4 regions of the Paenibacillus sp. PastF-3 genome follow, and region 3 is predicted to be linked to each of the others. Evidence: predicted binding sites of a transcription regulator. Region 3 holds the regulator's gene; each other region holds the start of a gene.
What was found. Region 3 encodes Rex, which represses fermentation and respiration genes when NADH is low (regulators of the CRP and FNR family bind a similar motif). Its sites were predicted from a motif close to TTGTGAAATATTTCACAA; they were not measured.
Positions count from the first base shown of each region.

Region 1: a site for Rex is predicted at 2,411-2,428, ahead of adhE (bifunctional acetaldehyde-CoA/alcohol dehydrogenase). Genes of this name have one in related genera too.
Region 2: a site for Rex is predicted at 2,506-2,523, ahead of M2444_RS28740 (helical membrane plugin domain-containing protein). Genes of this name have one in related genera too.
Region 4: a site for Rex is predicted at 1,647-1,664, ahead of scfA (six-cysteine ranthipeptide SCIFF). Genes of this name have one in related genera too.

Region 1 covers NZ_JARXWM010000003.1:141,941-148,220, reverse strand. The annotation lists gene M2444_RS07940 (carbohydrate ABC transporter permease) at 1-506, shown strand, start outside; gene M2444_RS07935 (ABC transporter substrate-binding protein) at 639-2,102, shown strand; gene adhE (bifunctional acetaldehyde-CoA/alcohol dehydrogenase) at 2,503-5,124, shown strand; gene pflB (formate C-acetyltransferase) at 5,377-6,280, shown strand, end outside.
Region 2 covers NZ_JARXWM010000021.1:95,184-101,463, reverse strand. The annotation lists gene M2444_RS28755 (hypothetical protein) at 1-603, shown strand, start outside; gene M2444_RS28750 (nitroreductase family protein) at 711-1,328, opposite strand; gene M2444_RS28745 (DUF2785 domain-containing protein) at 1,593-2,432, shown strand; gene M2444_RS28740 (helical membrane plugin domain-containing protein) at 2,656-3,099, shown strand; gene M2444_RS28735 (NAD(P)/FAD-dependent oxidoreductase) at 3,139-4,317, shown strand; gene M2444_RS28730 (SGNH/GDSL hydrolase family protein) at 4,478-5,110, shown strand; gene M2444_RS28725 (YhfM domain-containing protein) at 5,476-6,280, shown strand, end outside.
Region 3 covers NZ_JARXWM010000002.1:592,106-598,385, reverse strand. The annotation lists gene dinG (ATP-dependent DNA helicase DinG) at 1-2,566, shown strand, start outside; gene M2444_RS06695 (redox-sensing transcriptional repressor Rex) at 2,698-3,351, shown strand; gene M2444_RS06690 (amidohydrolase) at 3,338-4,639, shown strand; gene M2444_RS06685 (cell wall elongation regulator TseB-like domain-containing protein) at 4,809-5,327, shown strand; gene M2444_RS06680 (hypothetical protein) at 5,733-6,275, shown strand; gene M2444_RS06675 (AAA family ATPase) at 6,268-6,280, shown strand, end outside.
Region 4 covers NZ_JARXWM010000027.1:65,273-71,552, reverse strand. The annotation lists gene M2444_RS31320 (SF0329 family protein) at 636-1,205, shown strand; gene scfA (six-cysteine ranthipeptide SCIFF) at 1,690-1,839, shown strand; gene scfB (thioether cross-link-forming SCIFF peptide maturase) at 1,962-3,356, shown strand; gene M2444_RS31305 (sigma-70 family RNA polymerase sigma factor) at 4,097-4,675, shown strand; gene M2444_RS31300 (hypothetical protein) at 4,668-5,525, shown strand; gene M2444_RS31295 (helix-turn-helix domain-containing protein) at 5,717-6,280, shown strand, end outside.

The DNA of each region.
Region 1 (6,280 bases), on a different contig from region 3:
TCTTCTTTCTGATGACATTATTTATTCCGGCGACCAGTTACATGATTCCGAACTTTGTCAATCTGAAGGAGCTTGGATTGCTAAATCAGTACGCGGCCTTTTGGTTGCCAGCGGGAGCGAACACGTTTTACTTTCTATTGCTGAAGAACTTTTTTGACGGAATTCATCCAGAAATCTTTGAAGCAGCACGAATTGATGGGGCCTCTGAGCCGAGAAGCTTTTTCTCCATTGCCGTGCCACTATCCGTTCCGATTTTTGCTACATTAGCAATCTTTATCTTTTCTACTGCATGGAACGACTGGTTCTGGCCATCTTTGGTTATGCACAGTGAAGAGAAATATACGCTTGCGACAGCCATTTATAAATACGTTATTAATGTGAAGGCACTCAATACTAATATTAAGTTTGCAATCCTGTTTATAGTATCCTTGCCTCCAATCCTTGTCTTCTTGATTTTCCAGAAATTCATTATGCGTGGGGTTGCTTTGTCGGCCGTGAAAGGATAAGCAATTATCGACGAATTTACCCATGGATCGTAAACATGCACATGAAAGGAATATAAATGCACCTCGTTTGTAAACGGTTTCTAATTTATGATCGATAGGTAAGATAATTATGAACTGAAAAGGGGAGTTTCAATGCGTAAGTACTCTAGCGTTCTACTAAGCGTACTTGTAGCCGGATCGTTGCTATCTGCTTGCAGCGGCAACAATAACGGAAACACAGCGGGGAACAAAGGCGGGGAAGCATCTACTGCGCCAACAAATGCGGTAACGGATAATACAGCAACTGCTACGGATGCGCCAGTGGAGGACATTACTCAAAGAAAAGTGACGATCAAGATCCACTATCCAACACCTGACTTGACTGAAGTGAGAGCGCAAGAAGATGACAAGATTAAGCGTTTCCAAGCTGAATATCCTAATGTTGAAATTGTTAAAGATGACTGGCAGTACAATGTAAGTGAAATCGGAATTAAAATGGCTGCGAATGAAGCACCAACCTTCTTTAACACCTACGCTACAGAAGCTAAATTCCTGGTGGAAAAGGGCTGGGTTGCTGACATTACGGATCTTTGGAACAAATATGAATTTAAGGATCAAATTAACCCAGTACTGCAAAATCAATTCATCATTGATGGTAAAGTTTTCGGCGTAACTCAAAAAGGTTATGTAACAACTACTATGATCAACAAAAAAATGCTGGATGACAAAGGCGTTGCAGTCCCACCAATGGATTGGACTTGGGATGATATGCTGAATACGGCTAAAGGCGTAGCTGATGTCAAAAAAGGCATTTCCGGTATTGCTCCAATGGGTAAAGGTAACGAAGCAGGCTGGAACTGGACCAACTTCCTGTTTGAAGCTGGCGGTGAAATTCAAAAGGTTGAAGGCGGCAAGGTTGTAGCTACATTTAATTCCGACGCTGGTGTTAAAGCACTGGATTTCTACAAAAAACTTAGATGGGAAGCTAACGCGATTCCTCAGGACTGGGCACTTGGCTGGGGCGATGCTGTAGGCGCATTCCAACAAAGTCGTACAGCTATGGTAATGGCTGGATCCGATGGCGTAATCGAGCAAGCACTGAATCAAGGCGGACTGAAACCTGAGGATGTGCTCACATATCCAATGCCTGCTATGGAAAAAGGCGGTAAGCACACCGGGGTACTTGGTGGTGATTACCTCGTTATTAATCCGAATGCAACACCAGATGAGCAAGAAATGGCATTCCGTTATATCACATTTGATTACTTCTCTGATAAAGGTTTGGAAGCCCTGGATGCAGTTCTTCAACAACGTACAGCTGATGGCAAATACTTTATCCCGCCACTCTTAGATTATTACTCCGCAGATTCTGAGTTTGGTAAGAAGACCAAAGCGGTTTATGACAAGTACACAAATGTATACCAATATAGCCCTGATATTATGGGACTTTTGGATGGTAAACCTGAAGCTCAATACAACACACAGGACTATTACGCAACTATGTCCAATGTTATTCAAGAGCTGTTCTCCAAAAAAGGAACGGATTCCAAGAGCCAGCTAGAAGCAGCAGCTAAAACAGTGCAAGAGAAATTCTTTGATACGATTAAAGCGGAATAGGCAAGTGAAAAAATCGGTCCCTGTGGGCCGATTTTTTTGTTGTGATGATTTATAAATTTATAAATTATCAGAAATAGTGATAATCAACTGGAAATTATTATGGCGTAGGAAAATCGTAATTTTTTGTGCTGTAAGGGATGGTTTTTTTGAGTGAATATTTAGAGATATGGGATAAAATGGGTCTGGTATTTTGCTTATCAAAGTATAATTCTAAGATTTTAAGGGATTTATACTACATAATATGGTAAAAAGACTATTATATGATCGAATGAAAGCGCTTTGAAAACAAATCAAAAAAACTTTATACTTTGTGAAAGATTTCACTATACAAGGTAGAAATCATGTGATAAGATAAATGTGTAGAGAAAAACAACTAAAAATTGACAGGAGGACGAGGGAGATGGCAGTTAAGAATGAAGTCGCCGCCCAAGTTAAACAAGTTACCGCTGAAGAGTATATACAGAATTTAGTGGATAAAGCGAAAAAAGCGCATGAGGCGTTCATGGCGCTAGATCAAGAGCAAGTTAACACAATCGTTCATGCAATGGCGTTGGCTGGACTCGACAAACATATGTACCTCGCAAAATTGGCCGTCGAAGAAACAGGACGCGGCGTATACGAAGACAAAATTACGAAGAACATCTTCTCGACAGAATATATCTGGCACGGAATTAAATATGATAAAACAGTAGGCGTTATTGAAGATAATCCATATGAGAACTTTCAAAAAATTGCTGAACCCGTCGGAATCGTTATGGGCATCACTCCAGTAACCAACCCAACATCCACCACGATGTTTAAAGCGTTGATTTCGATTAAGACACGGAACCCTATTATATTCGGTTTCCACCCATCTGCGCAAGAGTGTAGTGCTGCAGCAGCTAAAATTCTTCGTGATGCAGCCGTGAAAGCTGGCGCACCTGAGAACTGTATCCAATGGATTGAAATGCCAACAATGGACAAGACAAATGCTTTGATGAACAACCCAGACGTTGCTCTTATCCTGGCAACTGGCGGATCTGCAATGGTAAAAGCAGCTTATAGCTGTGGTAAACCTGCTCTTGGTGTAGGCCCTGGTAACGTACCAGCCTTCATTGAAAAGAGTGCTGATATTGATCAAGCGGTAACGGACATCATTCTTTCTAAAACATTCGATAATGGTATGATCTGTGCTTCCGAGCAAGCGATTATTATTGAAGAACCAATCTTCGACCAAGTGAAGAAGAAAATGATCGCTAATGGCTGCTACTTTGTGAATAAAGAAGAAGCTGGTAAGCTGACTAGCGGTGCAATGAACGTTGATAAATGTGCGGTTAACCCAGCAATCGTTGGTCAATCGGCAGTGAAGATTGCTGAAATGTGTGGCATTCAAGTTCCTGCCGGCACAAAGATTCTGGTAGCAGAACTCGAAGGCGTAGGCACTAAATACCCGTTATCTGCAGAAAAATTAAGCCCGGTTCTTGCTTGCTATAAAGTTAAGAATGCTGATCAAGGTATCGAACGCGCAGCTGAAATCGTTGAATTTGGCGGTATGGGTCATAGCTCGGCTATCCACTCCAACAACGAAGAAGTGATCATGAAGTTCTCTAACCGTCTACAAACAGGACGTATTCTCGTCAATTCGCCTTCGACACATGGCGCTATCGGCGATATCTATAACACTAATATCCCTTCACTGACACTGGGCTGTGGATCTTATGGTCGCAACTCCGTATCGCAAAACGTTACAGCAATCAATTTGATCAACGTGAAAAGGGTGAATCGTCGTACCGTGAATATGCAATGGTTTAAAGTACCTGACAAGATTTATTTTGAAAAAGGCGCTACTCAGTACCTGACCAAAATGCCTGATATTACACGTGTTGCAATTATCACTGACCCAATGATGGTTAAGCTTGGATATGTTGAAAGAGTTGAGCATTACCTGCGTCAACGCCAAACTCCTGTAGCTATCGAAGTGTTCTCTGAAGTTGAACCAGATCCATCGACAACTACAGTTGAAAAAGGTACTGCAATGATGAATAGATTCCAACCGGACTGCATCATCGCACTTGGCGGCGGTTCTCCAATGGATGCTGCAAAAGGAATGTGGTTATTCTATGAACATCCAGATGCAGACTTTAACGGTCTGAAACAAAAATTCATGGATATCCGTAAACGGGTATACAAATTCCCTAAACTAGGTAACAAAGCTAAGTTTGTAGCGATTCCAACTACTTCGGGTACTGGTTCGGAAGTCACATCTTTCGCAGTTATTACCGATAAAACAACGGAACAGCACACTAAATATCCTTTGGCTGACTACGAATTAACTCCAGACGTAGCTATCATTGATCCTGAGTTCGTCTACAGCTTGCCAAAAACGGCTGTTGCTGATACAGGGATGGACGTATTGACACATGCTATCGAAGCTTATGTATCTGTTATGGCGAGTGACTACACTGATGGTTTGGCTATCAAAGCGATTCAATTGGTGTTCCAATATCTAGAAAGATCCGCACTCCAAGGTGACAAGCTTGCTCGTGAGAAAATGCACAATGCTTCGACATTGGCTGGTATGGCTTTCGCGAATGCGTTCTTGGGTATTAACCACAGTTTGGCGCATAAATGGGGCGGACAGTACCACACCGCTCATGGTCGTACTAACGCGATCCTTATGCCACACGTTATCCGCTACAATGCTAAAAAACCTACGAAGTTCGCTTCGTTCCCTAAATATTCGCATTTCGTAGCTGATGAGCGTTACGCTGAAATTGCCCGTATTCTGGGATTGCCAGCTCGCACAACTGAAGAAGGTGTGACTAGCCTTATCAATGCGATTCGCGATATGAATAAAAAATTGGGTATCGAAGAATCGTTCCAACAACTGGGCTTTGACCCTAAGGACTTCGAATCCCGTGTAGATTACTTGGCTGACCGTGCGTTTGAAGATCAATGTACAACTGCCAATCCTAAGCTACCATTAGTATCTGAACTTGCTGATGTATACCGTAACGCATTCTACGGAAGATTTGATAATTAACAAATGGTTAAATAGAGAATAGGATAGTTGTGGACTTAGATAAAGGTGACAAATATCACTCGAAAGGTGATATTTGTCACAGTGTTTTTATAGAAAATAAACTAGAATGTTTATATAAACAACGGTCCCGCATATGAAATGTTGATTGTGAAATTTGGAACAATCACATCTTTTGGGGATCACGAGACACGGGATCAACCTTCAAGCCCGCGATCTCTACAAATATAATAAATATAGATGGAGGGATTTAGCATGTCGGTGATTGAAAAAGAAGTAAATGAAGTGAAATCCGGTTGGAGAAGTTTTGCAAAAGGTAAATGGTCCAAGAAAGTTGACGTTAACAACTTTATCGCTAGTAACATTAAACCTTATGAAGGTAACGAAGAGTTCCTCGTAGGTCCTACTAGTAACACAACTGAACTGTGGAAGATTATTTCCCAGCTGAGCAAGGAAGAAAGAGAAAGAGGCGGCGTATGGGATGTTTCCCTAGATACTGTCTCCACAATCACTTCACATGCTCCAGGCTACATTGACAAGGACAAGGAACAAATTGTAGGCGTACAGACTGACGCTCCTTTCAGACGTTCTATCCAGCCATTCGGCGGAATCAAGATGATGGTCGATGCTACGAAGGCTTATGGCTTCGAGCTTCCACAAAACATCGTTGACATGTTCACGAACATTCGCAAAACGCATAACCAAGGCGTATTTGATGCATATACACCAGACATGAGAGCAGTGCGTAAATCCGGCGTTATCACAGGTCTTCCTGATGCTTACGGCCGCGGACGCATTATCGGCGACTACCGCCGCATTGCTCTGTACGGTATTGATTTCTTGATTAAAGACAAAAAACAACAACTAACTGAGCTTGAAGTTGATTCCATGACTGAAGAAGTAATTCGTTTGCGTGAAGAGCTGTCCGAGCAAATTCGTGCACTTGGCGAATTGAAAGAAATGGCGGCTGCTCACGGTATGGATATTTCCAAACCAGCGACGAACTTCAAGGAAGCTACGCAATGGGTATACTTTGGATATCTGGCCGCGGTTAAAGAACAAAATGGTGCGGCGATGTCCCTGGGACGTGTATCCTCCTTCCTAGACATTTATGCAGAACGAGATATTGAAGAAGGTACTTTGACTGAAGAACAAGTAC
Region 2 (6,280 bases), on a different contig from region 3:
GGATCAAAGCCGCTTGGGACCGAAAGAATCACGACATTTTTAGAGGATAATTATGTGAGTATCGGATATCCCGGAATAGGGGATTTGGAGAACATCAGTAAAGTGGAGCTCCGCGATCGGATGATTCATACATACCAATACAGTGAGTTGGAGCTTACAGAACATTTACAAGCCATTCATCTGTTCGTACATACGATGCAGGATGGTGATTATGTGCTGGTGTGTGATGGAGATTGGGTACATCTAGGTGATCTTGGCGATTATTTTTACAATGAATTATTTGACGCGCCAGACCTCGGTACATGCCATCGACGTGGTGTAACTTGGCTGAAAAGTCTTCCTATAACCGATCTAAACGTAGAGGTAAAAGAATTTCTTAGCGATAGTGGGATAGTTAAACAGTATAAGGGGCCGATGCCTAGTGCTCGTGTGGATCTGTGGATTACAGGTTCTTCTGATTCAGAGCAAGCGGTGATTAATCGAGTGCATGTGGATGAAGAGACTATATCAATGGCGCTCGATATTTTGAAGGAAGCTCTTGTTAGTGAGAGCGCCGAACGACGGGAACGAGCAGCGATTGCAATTCTTCAGTATGCTAAGTAGTGGAAAGAGGTTTAAGCTCCTCATCCTTAGTAAAAAAAGCGTTCCGTCCGAACTTCAATATCGGATGAAACGCTTTTGTTATATCTATCGATATCTTCCTGTAACCCTTAGATAAATTCAACGAATTCATTGACCGGCTTGCGATAGCCACGTGGTCTGATTTTATGTTTCTTGTCTTTGCCAATTGTAATCAGCATAACCGGTACCATATGATCGGGTAGATTTAAAGTGGATTGAATGGCTTCCGGATCAAAACCGATCATCGGGCAGGTATCCCAGCCTTTATCTTTGGCAATCAGCATGAAGTGCATGGCAGACAGGGAGGCATTTCGTATCGCTTCATCTCTTTGAAAAGCATCCTTTCCTGCGTAAGCATTGTTAATCGTTTCAATCTCTGCATCATAATCCTCTGGGCTCATCGCCCCTAAAGCTTTAAGTCCACCGTAGATTTCTGGAGCTTTCAAATAAGCATGTTTATCTCCGAGTACTACAATTACCGCTGAGGCGGAATGTATTTTATATTGACCGTAAGCCGCCTTACGAATCTCTTCTTTTAAATTCTCATCAGCAACCACTTTATAATTGGTATGTTGAAGATTATAAGCCGATGGAGCCAATCTGGCGTAAGAGAACATTTCCTCTAGTTCATTCTGAGGGATCTTCACCCCTTCAACAAAATTCATAGCAGACCTGCGGGATTCAATTAAATCTGTAAAAGTGCTCATGAGTTATTCCTCCATATGTGTATGTATTTGCTTGTTAATTATAAATAGGTGATATTTATAAATGAACTAACTATTAGTTACTAACTCAAAATAGCACAGTTAATTATATTCGTCAATGATTAAATTCATTTCATTTACATTCAGCTATCGAAGTACTTTGGAGTGTCGAAGAATAAATACTACGTTGTAAAATATTAGGATGTAAATTAGGATATTAGGATATAAAAAATTTAAATTGCTTTTATTAATGAAAGGGTGGGAATGTTGAACGATACTAGAGCGCAGTTGATAATAGACCTGCAAAGAATTGAAGAGAACGATTACGATCTTAGAAGTGGGGAGCAATTAAGGGATTATGTGAAATTGATGCTTGAGTACATAGGAGATCCTCAGCCGAAGCTAAGAGATGACTTGATCTATTCCACCTTCTACAAATGGATTAACGAGAAACAATGGTTTAGTGATGCGGAGCTTCGTGAGCTGCTCCTGATTCTTCTTGATGAGCAGCATTTGTTCTATCACATTGGCAGTAAGGACGATTCGGCTGTGTTCACCAGAACATTTTCTGTACTGGTCGTTGCGCTTATTCTTCAGCGGCATAGTGAACAGGGGTTGTTAGATAGCGCTGCGTTTACAAATGTGAAGGAATCCTTGATTAGATATTATGAGGAAGAACAGGATTTACGAGGATTTACACCTGAAGCAGGCTGGGCACACGCTGCGGCCCATGGCGCAGATGCTTTGGATGAACTGGTACTGTGCTCAGAGAGTGATGCAACGATCCGGGAAGAGGTTCTGGCAGTGATCCAAAGGATGCTTTACAACGATCAGTACATATTTAGTGATGAAGAGGATGAACGGATCGCTACGATTGTAGCTACAATGATAGATCATCATTTACTTGCAGAGCTGTCTATAGTGGATTGGATCGGAAGTTTGGAGCAATGCGGAGGGTGGCCGCGAAGTCGTAACAAGTATGTCGCTCGTGTGAATACAAAGAATTTCCTTCGTTCACTTTATTTTAGGTTGCTTCCAAAGAAGAATCCGGATATGGTATCCGTTATATTGAAGGCGGAAATGAATTTGAATGAATTTACTGAATAAGCATTTACTCAATAAGCATTTACTCAATCAAATGTGTATAAATGATATCAAGAATTTTAACTATCCCGTTTTAATGTAATAAAAATCACAAAACTTTAGAGAAATTCAAAAACTTTGTGACATTTATAACTTGATAAGTGCTATAATAGAAATATGGCGTCACAAGTTATTATTTTTTTATTACTACTAAGCAGCAAAGCTTATTTGCAGAGGAGATTCGGATATGTCAGAAACAATCACTCAAACAACCCCTGAACAAGAATCACCAAAATTAGCTGTCACTCAAGAACAAATGAATGTTCTGGAGCAGCTATTGAAACCTGAAGTTCAGGAATCGTTAACGGTTCTAGTGGAACAGTTGCCAAAATTAACAGAGCTTGCCGGCGTGCTCACAAAGTCATATGACTTTGTTCAAACTGTCGCTGCGGATGAAGTCTTGAAAAGTGATACGGTAAGTGCAATTAAAGAACTTGCTGAACCTGTGGTGCATTCGGCGAAGAATATGGCAGCTACAGTGATCGAAGCGCAAGATCGTGCGAATGAAAGCAAAGAAGTGATCGGTGTATTTGGTCTAATGAAGATGCTTAAAGATCCACAAGCACAGAAGCTTTTCCGTTTTGTAAATGCTTATCTTCAAGTCGCCGGCGAACGCATTCAGCAGAAATAATATTTTTTATATCTCATTCGTAAGGACGGAGGAAACATCATGTCTAAACATATTGTCATTCTAGGAGCAGGTTATGGTGGTCTACTAAGCGCCTTAACTGTACGCAAGTACCTGAAGAAAGACGAAGCTAAAATTACAGTCGTTAACCAATATCCTACACATCAAATTATTACAGAATTACATCGTCTTGCAGCGGGTAGTGTTGCAGAGGGTGCTGTTGCTATGCCACTGGCTAAGCTTTTTGCCGGCAAAGATATCGACCTGAAAATCGCAAAGGTTAACTCTTTTTCTGTTGAGAACAAACAAATTACACTATCTGATGGTGTGACATTGTCCTATGATGCTCTAGTTGTGGGTCTTGGAAGCACTACGGCTTATTTCGGCATTCCAGGTCTTGAGCAATACAGTATGGTATTGAAATCGGCAGCGGATGCTAACAGAATTCATCGTCATATTGATGAGCGTATCCGTGAATATGCGAAGTCTAAGAATCCAGCAGATGCAAGCATCCTAATCGGCGGCGGTGGCTTAACAGGTGTTGAACTTGTTGGTGAAATCGCTGATGTGTTGCCAACACTCACTAAGAAATATGGCGTAGATCCTAAAGAAATTAAACTGATGCTCGTTGAAGCAGGTCCTAAGATTCTTCCAGTATTGCCAGATGCACTGATCGAACGTGCAGTGGCTAGCTTAGAAAAACGTGGTGTTCAATTCTTGACAGGTCTACCTGTTACGAATGTAGCGGATAATGTCATTGACTTGAAAGATGGTCAAAAAATTGTTGCTAACACCTTCGTATGGACTGGCGGCGTACAAGGAAATCCACTGATTGGTGAATCCGGTCTTGAAGTGAACCGTGGTCGTGCAACGGTAAATGAATTCTTGCAATCCACATCTCACAAGGATGTATTCGTTGCTGGCGACAGCGCTGTTGTCTTTGCCGAAGATGGTCGTCCATATCCACCAACTGCACAAATCGCTTGGCAAATGGGTGAATTGATCGGGTACAATCTTTATGCATACTTGAAGGATAAATCATTTGAATCCTTTAGTCCGATCAACTCAGGTACGCTTGCCAGCTTGGGTCGTAAAGACGGTGTAGCCATCGTTGGTGCTAGCTCAACACCGCTAAAAGGCTTGCCTGCAACCTTGATGAAGGAAGCAAGTAATATTCGTTACTTGTCTCACATTAAAGGATTGTTTAGCTTAGCTTATTAATTGTATTATTGGAAAACCTGCTCTAAATAGAGCAGGTTTTTTTTGTTGATCTCTAGTGGTTTCTACCATGAATTGTTAATGATTGTCCTGGTACGTAGTAATCATTTTTGATATACTATATTGGCTAATATTAACAGTGGAAATAGGGGAGGATTACGTGATGTTATTCCGACAAAACGATGTCATTCTGTTTCAAGGCGACAGTATAACGGATTGGGGTCGCAATTATGAAGATGCGTCATCGCTTGGTGTAGGCTATGCATTGATGATCGCCGCTCGTCTGGGGCATTTATATCCTGAGAAGAATCTTACGTTTTATAATCGTGGAATTAGCGGAAACCGTGCAGTAGATTTGCAGGAACGCTGGGAGAAGGATTGCCTGAATCTGAAGCCGACTTGGGTATCCTTATATATTGGGATTAACGACACTTGGCGCCGCTTTGATTCTGGTCAGGAAACAACGCCTGAACAATTTGAAGCTGCCTATCGTGACCTGATCGAACGCACGCAGCATTCGCTGGCTGCTAAATTAGTCTTAATCGAGCCATTCGTGTTGCCTGTCCCAGAAGATCGTAAAACCTGGCGCCAGGATCTGGACCCTAAAATTCACATTGTTCGTGAACTGGCACGTGAATATGGTGCATTGCTTGTTCCGCTGGATGGCCTGTTTGCTGCGGCATCCGTGAAAGCAGAACCTGCTTATTGGGCTCCGGATGGAGTACATCCATCACCTGCGGGTCATGCGCTTATTGCAGAGGCTTGGCTTAAGACGGTAGGCGCAATTCAAGCTTAATCGTCTGATCGTATCACTACATATTTACTTGATTCTATAAGACTAGAACCACTCATTAAAGGAGCAGGTTATAGTCTTTTTTTTAAAAATATAAGAATTTATATGTTCCATGTTATAAATTATCCTTATATTTCTCGCTTAAACACTTGTCGCCCCTATAGGGATGCGAAAGCGTTTATGCTTGTAACGGTTCGGAAAGCCGATTTCTTTATATTTATGGACGCTGTTATAATTGGATTATGTTTCTTTTCTTGGAGGCGGTCCGCATTAGGCATTTACTGTGTGTTGTATCATTGGTAGTGGTTACGTTGTTAAGTGGATGTAAGAATGATGTGGGCTTCATCAATGCCAGGTGGATCACCGGAGTGTCATTAACCTCAGTAACAACCAGTGATCAGAATCAAGCTGACCAATCAGAATATTCTGAGACCCTGATGCTGAAGGACTCCACTCTGATTAAGACACTTGCGGAAGCTATGAACAAGAGCAATAAATTGTTGGGAGAGCTGGATTGGGCTCCTGAATTTAAAATGAAGCTTGTTTACGGTGATGGCTACTCGAAGGAGTATTACATAGCAATAGGTGATGAACCCGGCTATAGAGGAGTATTTACTACAGCCGAGAATGGTGGTCAGGGCTACTCTATTCCGGTGAAGAATTCGGACCAATTAAGGAAACTCATTTTTGGGGCAGCAGATAAGGCGAACATTGAACAGACGGAGTCGTTGGAGTCATCGGTCAAGGTTAAAGGGCCAGTAACAATATCACATAATGACCTCTCTTCGGTCACTACTAGAGCCGAATTCTTGGATCTGCAGCTTTTAGATGGAACCTACAGTGAGAATTGGACAACACCAGGTCCGTTGATGGGAAGAAATTGGAGTGGCCGATTTGGGCTTGCGCTTATCGATGATCAAGGAAGAACTTTGTATCGTTTTCCGCTCAGCGAACATTTTGAGGACCCCTTAATATTTAATGATTTTTTTCAAATTCAGTTTGAGGATTATAATGGCGACGGCGATCCGGATTTTACGATTGGTCAGTACGGATCCAGTAACGGTTACTTCTATAAGCTGTTTACGCTTAGGAAAAATAACAGTATAGAGGAATTAGAGACCAAACCAGACTCTGATTTGTTTATCAGCAGTCCTAAGGGGTATTCGATAAAGC
Region 3 (6,280 bases):
TTTAGACCGATGTGGGTATTTACCATTTCAAGGACGGATTTTAGATACGATTGATTTTCTGAAAATCTGCTTTCCTTCCCTCACATCCTATCAACTAGGATCAGTTAGTGCACATTTTGGTGTGACGCATGAGCGTCCGCATCAGGCAGACAGTGATGCACTCGCAACTGCTCTTGTATTGCTGAAATGTCTGGAGGAGCTCTACGATTTGCCTCTGCTGACGATCCAGAGACTCTGTGAGCTGTTTACGGAAGAGGATAGTGATCTTGGTTGGTATTTCGATGGTCTGCTGCGTGAACGGGAAGCGGAGACGCTTCAGCCCGAAGGTGATCTGACTTTTTATCGTCAATTAGCGCTTGCTGTAGGAGACTGGAACGAATTAGCTCCACCTCGAGACGAGCATGCTGAGAATCCGCTACAGAATTTATCTTTTACAGATTATATGGATGAAGTAACGAAACGACTTAAAGAAACTTTGCCGCAGTATGAAAGCCGAGAAGCTCAGGATATTATGATCAAAGAGGTAATGACGGCACTTGCCGAAGACAAACATCTATTGATCGAAGCAGGGACAGGAACCGGCAAATCACTTGGTTATTTGTTGCCTGCCATATACCAAAGCGTTCGCACGAATGAAAAAGTTATGGTCAGCACTCATACTATTAATCTGCAGGATCAATTGCGTGAGCGGGATATTCCTTTATTAACACAGGTAGTTCCATTTCCATTTAAAGCTGCAATTTTTAAGGGCAGAGGGCATTATTTGTGTCTTCGTAAGTTCGAACATAAAATTAATAAAAAAGACTTTGTCAGTCCGAGGGAAGATGCGCTTACTGCGGCTCAGATGATCGTTTGGCTGACGCAAAGCGAATCAGGAGATGACGAAGAGCTCAACTTAAGCGGTCGTGGAGGAGATTTCTGGGAGACGGTGGCTAGCGATACCGATTCTTGTCTGGGGCGCTCCTGTCCTTGGTTCCGTAAGTGTTATTACCATCGGGCAAAGCATGAAGCTGGTATTGCAGACGTAGTCATTACGAACCACTCTAAGCTTTTCGCAGATGTTAAGGCTGGGCACCAGCTACTTCCGGCTTATGAACATCTTGTAATTGATGAGGCCCATCATCTGGAGGACGTGGCTGGCAAGCATTTAGGCATGCATATGAAGCATTTCACGGTGGCACATACACTATCGCGTCTTTATAAGGATAGTCGAAATGGCCAACTTCCTACGCTTCGCCAAATGCTTCAGTCATCAGGCAGTGAGGAAGCTTCTGAATGGAGCGGAGTGATCGATAGAATCTATCCGGACCTGCTTACCATAAAAGAAACCTGGGATCTGCTTAGTGATAAACTATTCAGCCTCTTGCCGGAACGCAGCGATGCAGCAGCGGGAGAAGCTGGCCAGTTAGTCATGCGGCTACTTCCTACCCGTAAACCGAAAGATTGGGATGAATTGGTTGCTTTAGAGAATACTATGAATCTGACATTAAGCGAAATTATCCGTAAAGGTGATAAAATGCTTAATGAAATGCGAGATCAAGAAGGTCAATCTTCCTCAGATAGTCTAGTTACCGATATTAGCGGCTTATTTAAGGATTTAGCTTCAATACGTGAGCAAGTACGGTTTTTTATGGGATTAAACGATGAGAATGTAGTATATTGGCTGGAGGCGAATGGAAATTATCGCAGTAAATCGCTACAGCTGTATGCCGTTCCTGTTGATGTCAGTACTCAGCTTAAGGAGCTGTTTTTCGACAAAAAGAAAAGTATCGTGCTAACTTCGGCGACACTCTCTGTTGATAAATCGTTCCAGTTTATGATTGATAATCTCGGACTTAATGAAGCTGCGGAAGAGGGGCGTCTGATGACATCACTCCTGCCTTCTCCTTTTAAGTATCGGGAGCAGGCGCTGTTAGTTATTCCACGGGATTTCCCTAGTGTGAAGGGCAGTGTGGGCGATGCCCGATTTGTTGATACACTCGTACAATCACTAGCAGAAGCAGCGACTACAACACGCGGGCGGATGCTTGTCCTGTTTACTTCTTACAAGATGTTACGCCAGGTTTACGATCCTTTGAAAGAGGCTCTAGCCTCACAAGAGATCACGGTGCTGGGTCAAGGCGTGGAGGGGGGCAGCCGTAGCAAGCTGATCCGCCGTTTTCAGGACAGTGCAGCCTCTGTACTGTTAGGAACAAGCAGCTTTTGGGAGGGTGTTGATATTCCGGGTGAAGCATTAACATGCTTGGCCATCGTGAGGCTCCCGTTTCAACCGCCAAACCACCCCCTAGCGGAAGCGAAGTCTGAGTTATTACAAGCCCAGAAAAAGAATCCGTTCATGAAGTTGTCTGTTCCTCAGGCGGTTATTCGCTTTAAGCAAGGATTTGGAAGGCTGGTGCGGACAGCGCAAGATCGGGGTATTGTTATTGTGTATGACACCAGGGTGATCGAATCTCACTATGGGAAATATTTCCTCTATTCGTTGCCTGGCCCAAAAATGGAGCATATGCTTACGGATCAAATGGTTCCTCGTATAGCGGAGTGGTTGGAAGACGGAGGCGTTTCTTAAAAAGAACGTCATCGATCATATTAATCACTCTACAATGAAGGGCGGTATAAGAATACCGCTCTTCATTGAGACGAGGTACACGAATTAGTATAAGGTTAGTAAAGAATATTACTTACATTAGGAGGTAAATTATGAAATCGGAAAAAATATCAGAAGCCGTTGTTCGCAGACTTCCTGTGTACTTACGTTTCCTAAATGATCTTCAGAAACGTGAAATATTAACCGTTTCCTCTCAAGAGCTAGGACAGAAACTTGATTTGAATCCCGCTCAAATTCGCAAAGATTTAGCTTATTTTGGAGATTTCGGCAGAAAAGGTATCGGGTATGACGTAACTTATCTTATTGAGAAAATCCGTCATATTCTGAAGCTGGATCAACAACTGAATGTGGCTTTAGTGGGTGCCGGTAACCTTGGACATGCATTATCTAATTATAATGCTTATTTGAAAGATACTATGAAGATTACCGCTATATTTGATTCCTATGCGCCTAAGGTAGGGCGGAAAATCAACTCACTTACCGTTCAACCGATGGAGGAGCTTGGTCAGACGGTTCGTGAGCAAGGTATTCGAATTGGGATAATTACAGTACCTGATTCAGAAGCGCAGAATGTAGCGGATATTCTCATTGAGTCTGGCATTGAGGCGATTTTAAATTTTGCACCAGTGATTCTAAAAACACCATCGAATATCCGGGTTCATGCTGCTGATTTTACAACAGATTTGCAAAGCCTTGCTTATTATTTGAAGGATGGAAAGGAAGAAAGCAGAAATGAAGAGCAATAAAACGATTATCAAGGGCGGGCGTTTTCTTACTCCGGGAACGGATGAGCCGGTTCTTAGTGGATATATGACTATTGAAGATGATTTGATCACTTACATAGGAAAAGAAGAGCCTTTAATAGAAGACGATGTGCAAGTTGTTGATGGCAGTCGTCTGTTGTTTATGCCAGGTCTGGTAAACACGCATGGCCATGCCGCAATGTCATTGCTTCGTGGTTATGGAGATGACTTAGCGCTTCAGGTGTGGCTTCAGGAGAAGATGTGGCCGATGGAAGAGAAGTTCACCGGAGAAGATGTATACTGGGGAACCTCCTTGTCTGTACTTGAAATGCTGAAAGGTGGCACTACAACCTTCCTGGATATGTATGATCATATGGACCGAGTAGCGGAGGTCGTCGAATTATCAGGTATTCGTTCCGTATTAATGAGAGGCGTAATCGGTCTATGTCCAGAAGAAGTACAAAATCAGAAGCTTGCGGAAGCGGTTTCTTTTGCGCGTAACTGGCATGGTAAGGCTGAAGGTAGAATTACGACAATGATCTCGCCACATGCCCCATATACATGCCCACCAGACTTCTTTGTTAAGTTTGTGCAGGCGGCTCATGATTTGAATTTACCGATGCATACCCATATGTCCGAAACGAAACGCGAAGTGGAGCAGAATGTGGTGGATTACGGACTGCGACCAGTAGCGCATTTAGAGAAGCTTGGAATGTTCACACGTCCGTCTATAATCGCTCATGGTATTCATTTGAATGATGAAGAGATCGAGATACTGGCTCGTCATGATGTAGGTGTATCCCATAACCCTGGAAGCAATCTTAAGCTGGCTAGTGGAGTTGCTCGAGTTACGGATCTTCTAAAGGCCGGAGTGAAGGTGTCACTGGGTACAGATGGAGCGGCAAGTAATAATAATTTGGATATGTTTGAAGAAATGCGTCTTGCAGCACTCATCCATAAAGGTGTAAGTGGTGATCCTACGGCTGTTCCGGCTCCGGAAGCTCTACGTATGGCTACGGAGTATGGCGCGAAGTCTATCTTTTTAAATGATGTGGGTAGACTCGCTGTAGGTATGAAAGCTGACTTTATTGCTATTGATATAGACCAGCCGCATTTGCTCCCACACACAGATCTGTTGTCTCACGCTGTTTATTCTGCCAGTGCCAAGGATGTTGAGCATGTATGGGTGAATGGTAAACAGGTTGTTAAACATGGACAATGTGTAACGCTAGATGAGGAAGCCATCCGTCGTAAGGCGCAAGAAGCCTTTGATGGACTGCTTAAACGATAGTCTAAGATCATAACAAATAACTGAAAGGCTGTGACTTTCTGCAATTGCAAAGTTACAGCCTTTTGTGTTTCTGATCATTAGATCATTGAAAGAGATATGAAACTTTGGATAAACACACGGGTGTGTTATATAATCAAAAAAGATATATTACTAGAAAGGGAGCTGTACCTTGAAGAAAAGGAAAAAATGGATCCTCCTGGGGTCAGTTCTGATTCTGCTCCTTCTGTTCGGACTCATCCAGTTCTATGCTTATATTATGAAAGATCAATGGAACGAGCGAGATATCGCTAAGGATGTCGCCAAAACCAGCGCGGGTCTAACAGAGGTAACTAAAGCACAGAAATCCGTGTGGGATGAAAATGCAGTCTACTGGGTCTTAACAGGGAAGAATGAATCCGGGACCGAGTTGATGGTTTGGGTACGCTTTACTGTAGATGGGAAGTTTGCCGAAGGCGCCGACGCAGTATTCGCCGAGGAACTAAGTAAAGGGACCTCTGAAGAAAAAATGCGTAGTCTTATAAAAGCCGATCTCCCGGATATTAGCATTGAACGGTTGTTACCGGGGGTGTATAACGGAGAGTATGCTTGGCAGCTTTTTTATAAACAAAGCGGTCGGTATTATTATCAATTTTATCGGTTCTCAGATGGGGCTCGAATGGGTGAAGGATACAGTTTACCTAGCCGCTAAGTTAAACAAAATTACTTTAGGAGAAACAAGCGGACTATTTATGGTTCGCTTGTTTTTATATAACATATTAGATTGATACACTAAAAGTATACGTAATGTGATATACTATAAGAGTAGTTTTTATATATTGTCGTCAAAACCGCATACGAAAATAGGCCTGTTAATTAGAGATAAAGGCCTGTTTTTGTCGAAATAAATCAATATTTTTAATGAAATGGAAATATTTAAAAAATAAAATTTTAAATATATTCACACTTTTTATCATTTTCGTATATACACCTGTGATATACTACTGTTTGTAATTAGAAGAGTAGTAGTAGAACGTTAGGCTCTGATGAGCATTAACGGCTGTGATTTTGGATCATCCTGTTTATCGTTTTGTCATCTTTGAGAGGAGGACGTTTCTTGAAATTACGTCTTGTACCTGTACTGATAACGTCTCTACTGTCCGCTACGCTATTATTCGGAGGATTCTTTTTATATCGTCAGTTTGCTTTACAGGAACCACTCCAAAAGATAGTATCAGGCTATGAAGGAGTGAATACTTCACATATTAGTATTAACCGTGATGAGGTCACTTTGAAACTTGAATTACAGCCGGGCACGAATTTACGTGATCTGGTATCGTATGTTTCCAAAGAAGGAAAATCAGTGATTGAGGGACGTAAACTTAAACTGGATGTGGAGCAAAACTCCAGTGAATTATTGGATAATTACTGGGATAAAGCGTTGTTCTCTGTAGCTGAAGCGATGGAGAGCCGTAAATATACTCTTATACCTGCTGAACTTGATAGATTGAAAGAGCAGAATACCGACTATAAAGATGTGATAGCAACAACTGAAATCGACGACACAAACGTGTATGTAAGCTTGAGTAACGGGAAAGAAAGCAAATTTATAATTTTACCACGCAAACCTGCGACCTTGGGGGTATGGAATAATGCCTAAATACC
Region 4 (6,280 bases), on a different contig from region 3:
TTGCCTAATTATATAACCTGTCTAACTTTAAGGGGTCACTTCATTATATGGCGGTTTTTCTTTTGGTTAGTATAAGGAATTATCGATAAACGAAAGCTTTAGCAAAAAACATGTCGTGAAACATACGCTAGACATGGCGAATATGTCCTATTTTGAAAATACTGTTTTTCGTAATGACCAATCCAAACCCGCGCCGCTATTAGGTTTTCGGCATGTCCATTCAATCTGAATAGATGTACAATCGGACATTAATGCATTGTTGCGATAAAGTGTTGTTCGAAGGAAAAAGCCGCCGAACCGTTAGGCTTGACGACTTTCTACCCTGCTTATTCCCAATTCAGCAATACGAAGGTACAGCGATGAACGACCAATTTTCGTTACCTTGCATATCCTAGCGACCGTTTCACCTTTAACTTACATCTCGACCGGGTGATTCATTCCCTTGTGCTTATCGTGATAACGCTTGACAATACCTATATACTTCCCTTCCCGCGGGGACAAAAACCAAATATTTTAAGTCGTTCCTCTGTTTTTATATCAATATATTATTCAGGTTTTAGTGGGATTGTATTATGTATTGTATAATAGAACGACTGCCTGAGCAGGTATTTATAACATAAAACATAGGAGGATCCATGTCCTGGAGCAAATTGAAGCAACAACTGGAGAGTTTTCTCTGTCCTGCGTTATACGGCAGGGTTGAATATCGCGCAAGCAGTTACCGTTATTTACCTGATAAATCAGGGAATTGTTATATTTCGGTAGATAAAAAGAACGTACTCAATATGAATGATAGAACTAGCTCCATTAGATGGTATCAGACGGAGCAGGAGCTTAAGAATGATTCAGAGCTCCAAATTCCTATTAACCATGAAGACATTGAAGCGGTTAGAAAAGATAGTAAGGGGATCATCCCGGAGGATCGGCTAATCGTAATTGCAAGAAGCAGAAAAATATCAGAAGTTGCAAAGGAGCTTTTGTCAGCACAGACGTCATTAAGTAAATCAAATTTTATTGTTACAGCTACTAAGTATTTATCTATTTCCATAGAGGAGAGCTTAGAGAGCGACGATATCTTATTGAATATTCTAGCTTTAGTGGACAGACGAGTTGGGAAAAAGCGGATGTTGAACATGAGCGAGAAGATGAAGTTAAAGCATCCAATTGTGCAATATTTTTATGAACTAAGGCGTAGTACATTATAAATATAAATAACTTCATTGAATATTCAAGAAACACTTCCTACAAAAATCCCTAATTCTACGCAACTTCTTCCCGCCATAACAATAGCCATGATAATGAGAGGGATGTTCGCATATGGTGCATATGGAATCGGAGAGTGTCGCTCTACTGGTAAGAAAGGATACAGTGTTATGAGATCCTTATATTTATTGGACTTTACGGACAAGTATGAGGAAAAATCGTTGTTAAAGAGATGGCATCATTGCCGTCTCTTTTTTGTTTCTTTGGTCACTTTTTTAGCATTGCTCTGACTCTGGTTCCTGCTACGGCATCCTACGATCACAAGCATGAAAGACTGCACGAAAATGAGCGTTGATTTTTATGTTTAATCCCTCTCTGCTCTGCTAGGTGACGGGAATCATAGACGTACTTACGTCAGGTTGCTACGATGTTCCATGGAAATTAAGTGAAAGTGATCACAAGAAATTACAGAAGGAGTTATTTATCGTGAAAAGAATCGTAACACTGAGCACCCGTAAACTGATGGATACCGCAAAACACGGCGGATGCGGCGCATGCCAGACATCTTGCCAGTCCGCTTGTAAAACTTCCTGCGGCGTTGCAAACCAGAAGTGTGAAAATGCAATGAACAGATAGGATTCGGAATTTTACCGCCCATTGCTCTGCTGATGGGCGGCTATTTTTAAGAAATGGACGCTACTTCTACAGGATGGTAAAGCCGTTTCTACTTGTGTGCAAAAGGAGCCTGATTAGCAAGTATGATTCATCAATATAAACTAAACGGATACAATATCGTTCTCGACACTTACAGTGGATCGGTACATGTTGTGGATGACCTAGCATATGAAATTATAGCGCTTTATGAGGAAACTTCTGTCGAAAAAATTGTGACAACGATGTTGGAAAGATATAAACAGGATTCCAGCATTTCCGAGAGCGATATTCGAGAAACCATCGCGGATATCGAGGAGCTTATAAATGATGGTCAGCTCTTTACAAAAGATGAGTTCGAGAACCTCTCGCTCGATTTAAAAAAACGAAAAACGTATGTCAAAGCGCTCTGCCTCAATGTAGCACATACCTGTAATCTATCCTGCGACTATTGCTTCGCCAGCCAAGGGAAATACAACGGAGATAGAGCAATCATGAGCTATGAGGTTGGACAAAAAGCTATCGATTACCTGCTTGAAAATTCGGGTCATCATCGCAACCTGGACATCGACTTTTTCGGTGGGGAACCGCTTTTGGCCTGGAAAGTAGTTAAACAGATCGTAGCTTATGCAAGAAGCAAAGAACAAGAATTCAAAAAGAAGTTCCGCTTCACCTTCACGACGAATGGGATGCTGCTAAATGATGAAGTCACCGAGTTTTTAAATCAGGAAATGTACAATGTCGTATTAAGCCTGGATGGTAGAAAAGAGGTTCATGACCGGCTTCGTAAGACGGTTAACGGAAAAGGCAGCTACGATCACATTCTTCCGAAGTTCCAAGAGTTCGTTCGTAAGCGCGGAGACCAAGAGTACTATGTACGAGGAACCTACACTCGAAATAATGTCGATTTCACCAATGATATTTTTCATATCGCCGACCTTGGATTTGACAAGCTCTCGATGGAACCGGTCATTTGTGATCCAAGAGAACCCTATGCACTTACCGAGGAGGACCTCCCGGAGATATACAACCAGTACGAAATTCTCGCCAAGGAAATGATCGGTCGCGGTGAACAAGGCAAGGGGTTTACCTTTTATCACTACATGCTTGACCTCTCAGAAGGGCCTTGCATCCAGAAGAGAATTACTGGCTGTGGTTCAGGAACCGAATATCTTGCGGTCACCCCCTGGGGAGAGCTTTTTCCTTGCCACCAGTTCGTCGGGGATGAAGAATACAGCATGGGAAACGTCTGGGATGGAATCACAAAACCTGAGCTGCAATGTCAATTTAAAGAGAGCAACTGCTACTCGAAGCCGGAATGCAAAGACTGCTGGGCGAAACTCTACTGCAGCGGTGGTTGTCCTGCCAACGCGCTGCACGCGACGGGTTCCCTGGTGGGAACCTATGACTTCAGCTGTGACATCTTCCGCAAAAGAGTCGAATGTTCCATGATGGTAAAGGTGGATGAATCGATTAGAGCGATGGAAGAGCAATCTAGCTAGTTAACGTAACGGATGAATAAACGGTAACCGAGAAATAGACACTTTTAAATAAAGTGCCTTTCTCGGTTTTTTTGTATGAATTTAGAGAAGGAGGACCGTAAAATATGAGATTGATCGGTTTCTGTAAAGTGCAGATCACTGATCGTCTTTTAATCTGAATCTTTGGAATGAATTCCGCGAGAGAGGTTGGTATATCAGCAGTCCAGAACATTGCTAGCCGTGTTTTGGTATAGTTATAATGAGCTGTTTTGAAAAGGAATGGCCGCGTTGTGATCCGCTTATAAATGAAATCGACAGCTTCAGGAGGAGCGATTTGGGAGAAGTATTGAGTTATACCATTGGGCAAATACAAAACATCCTGTTAATAGACGGTACTTGGAATGAACATGTTATGATAACAGTTATATAGAAAGAGATCACATGGAAAAGCTTATAGATGCACTGGATGTACAAGTGTTTTGTATAGATTCTGAAAGTCTTGAAGTACATAACTATGAAATCATTGAATTATAGCGCTGAGCTTCTCCCCTTCTCTCCCACACAAATATCCACCCCGCAACTCAAGTATCGCCGCTTTCGCAAATTGTGATCCTTCACCCTTTTTCCCCACCCTCCCACAATCATCAAAACATTTGTTAATGGTTTGGGCTTTTCAACGTATTAACTTATGTAAGTTTCTTCACAACAAATTGCGCAATTTGTTTAGCTATTGATGAAGGGGAGGTGGAAGGAGGGTGGAGATGGAGGTTATCCAGGGTACTGTGGACCGTTATAAGAATTTAGAAAGATCACGCGATGCCATCATGTCAAAAGAGGAATTTACTCGGATGTATGATACGTATTACAAACGTGTTTACAAATATATTAGCTATCGTATTAATAACCACCACGTGTCGGAGGACATTTGCAGTCAGGTGTTTGAGACGGTGATGTGTAAGTATTATAGCTTTTCAGAAGAAAAATCGAATTTTGAGGTTTGGCTGTTTGCCATTGTAAGGAACGCTGTGACGGATTACTTCCGGGGGCAGAAGAAAAGAAGCTACACCTCACTAGATTCTTTGCTGGAGCTCATATTTCCCAAGCCGTCTCCGGAGGAACTGGCGATTCGTGAGGATAATAATCAAGCACTGTTCAAGGCGCTCTCCAAGCTGCGTGAGAAGGAACGTAATATCATTGCCATGAAATATGGGGCTGGACTGAAAAATTCCGAAGTCGCACAGATCATGGGTGTCAGTGAGTCTAATATTGGCGTCGTTTTGCATAGAAGTCTGAAAAAACTGCATATTTCCTTAAAAGCAGGAGGATTCAACCATGAATAAGAAAAATGATCTCAACGAATTCAGCAAGACTATAGAGCTGCTTGAGAATGTCGAACAGGATAACACCGCCGCCAAAGAAAGAATTTATAACCGCTTGATATACAAGCTGGACCATGGAGCTCTTGAACCCAAATCAGAGAAAAAGGACGGGATAACGATGAAAAAAAGTAGCTGGAGAAATGCAATAGTGATTGGCAGTGCAGTAATTTGTGTGGGTGGAGCATTCTCTGCAACCTCCTATGCACAGGATATGTTCCAGTCGATCATGGCAAAGTTTGAAGTGGGAAATCTCGAAATCACGCAATATGATAAGGAAATTCCCCAAGCTGGACAGTCAATGACTTCATCTGAAGAGGGGAATGGCGGGGAGAATGTTGCCATTGAATTGCCAGTTGCAGCTAAGTTGAGCCTGGATGAAGCACGTGCGGAGCTTGGCATGAACTTCCCGGCACCAACCTGGATGGCAGACTATGCGTTTGTGAATGTTGTTCTTCAGGGAACCAGCATGGCTGAAGTGCAGTATAACTCCGGGGATAAAGCTGTTAATTTTCTAATCTCCAAGGGCGGCGACAATGGGATCAGCACTACGGAAGAAGTGAAAACAGAAGTAATCAACGGAACTAAGGTCTATTTTGCTAATGGAATTGTGATTTGGGAACAAGAGGGCTTTACTGTTGAACTGTATGCTCAAGAAGACTTTGACCAAGCCACACTTGGGAAGATCATCGACAGTTTCAGCATCGGTGCTCCTGTGAAGTCCTTAGGGGCTGATCAAGTGAAGGAGAATTTGCAGAAGAATGAAGGGGTAGTTGCGGCTCCAGCTCCAGCTCCTGTTGTAGATTCAAAATAAGATGGTCTACTAAGGGTAGAGATGTCCATAGATACACTTAAAGAAGGCGCGAGGGGATTTCCCTGAGCGTCTTTTTTTACGAGGCTATACACTCCCAACCATTGCCACCCTCCCAATTCAAAAGTATAATTGAGAATAATTATCAATCATCCGATTCAGTCAATTCATCCAAGCAGTAAAGAGGTGACAGCATGCAAAGGCAATCTCAAAAAACAGATTTAAGCAAGATTAAAAAATACATAGAAGAGAATTTCACGAAGCCTTTGTCTTTATCCCATTTAGCTGATCTTACTGGCCTTAGCTCCAGTTATTTTTCCTCGGCCTTCAAACAGGAATACATACAAAGTCCAATGGAGTTTGTTACGCAGCTACGGATTCAAAAGGCTAAACAATTATTGCAGCAAGATGACGTTCGCTTGAAGTTTATAGCAGAGGCTCTTGGATATAGTGATGAGTTTTATTTTAGTCGAGTGTTCAAAAAGGTTGAAGGGATATCCCCAACGATGTATTCTAGTCAGCAAAAATCTAATATCGGCGTTGTAACTGGGAATATGATGGGGTATCTACATGCGGCGGGAATCATTCCGTTTGCGGCGCCCCTAAGCGCCAAATGGACACCTTACTACTATAATTTGTGGTCGCAAGACATCGAACATAAGGTAACCTTGACCCAAAATAAAAATTATTGCAGCCCAAATGAGCTATTGCATTTGCCACTCGATCTTCTTATTTCTCCAAAAGATTTATCGTCAGAG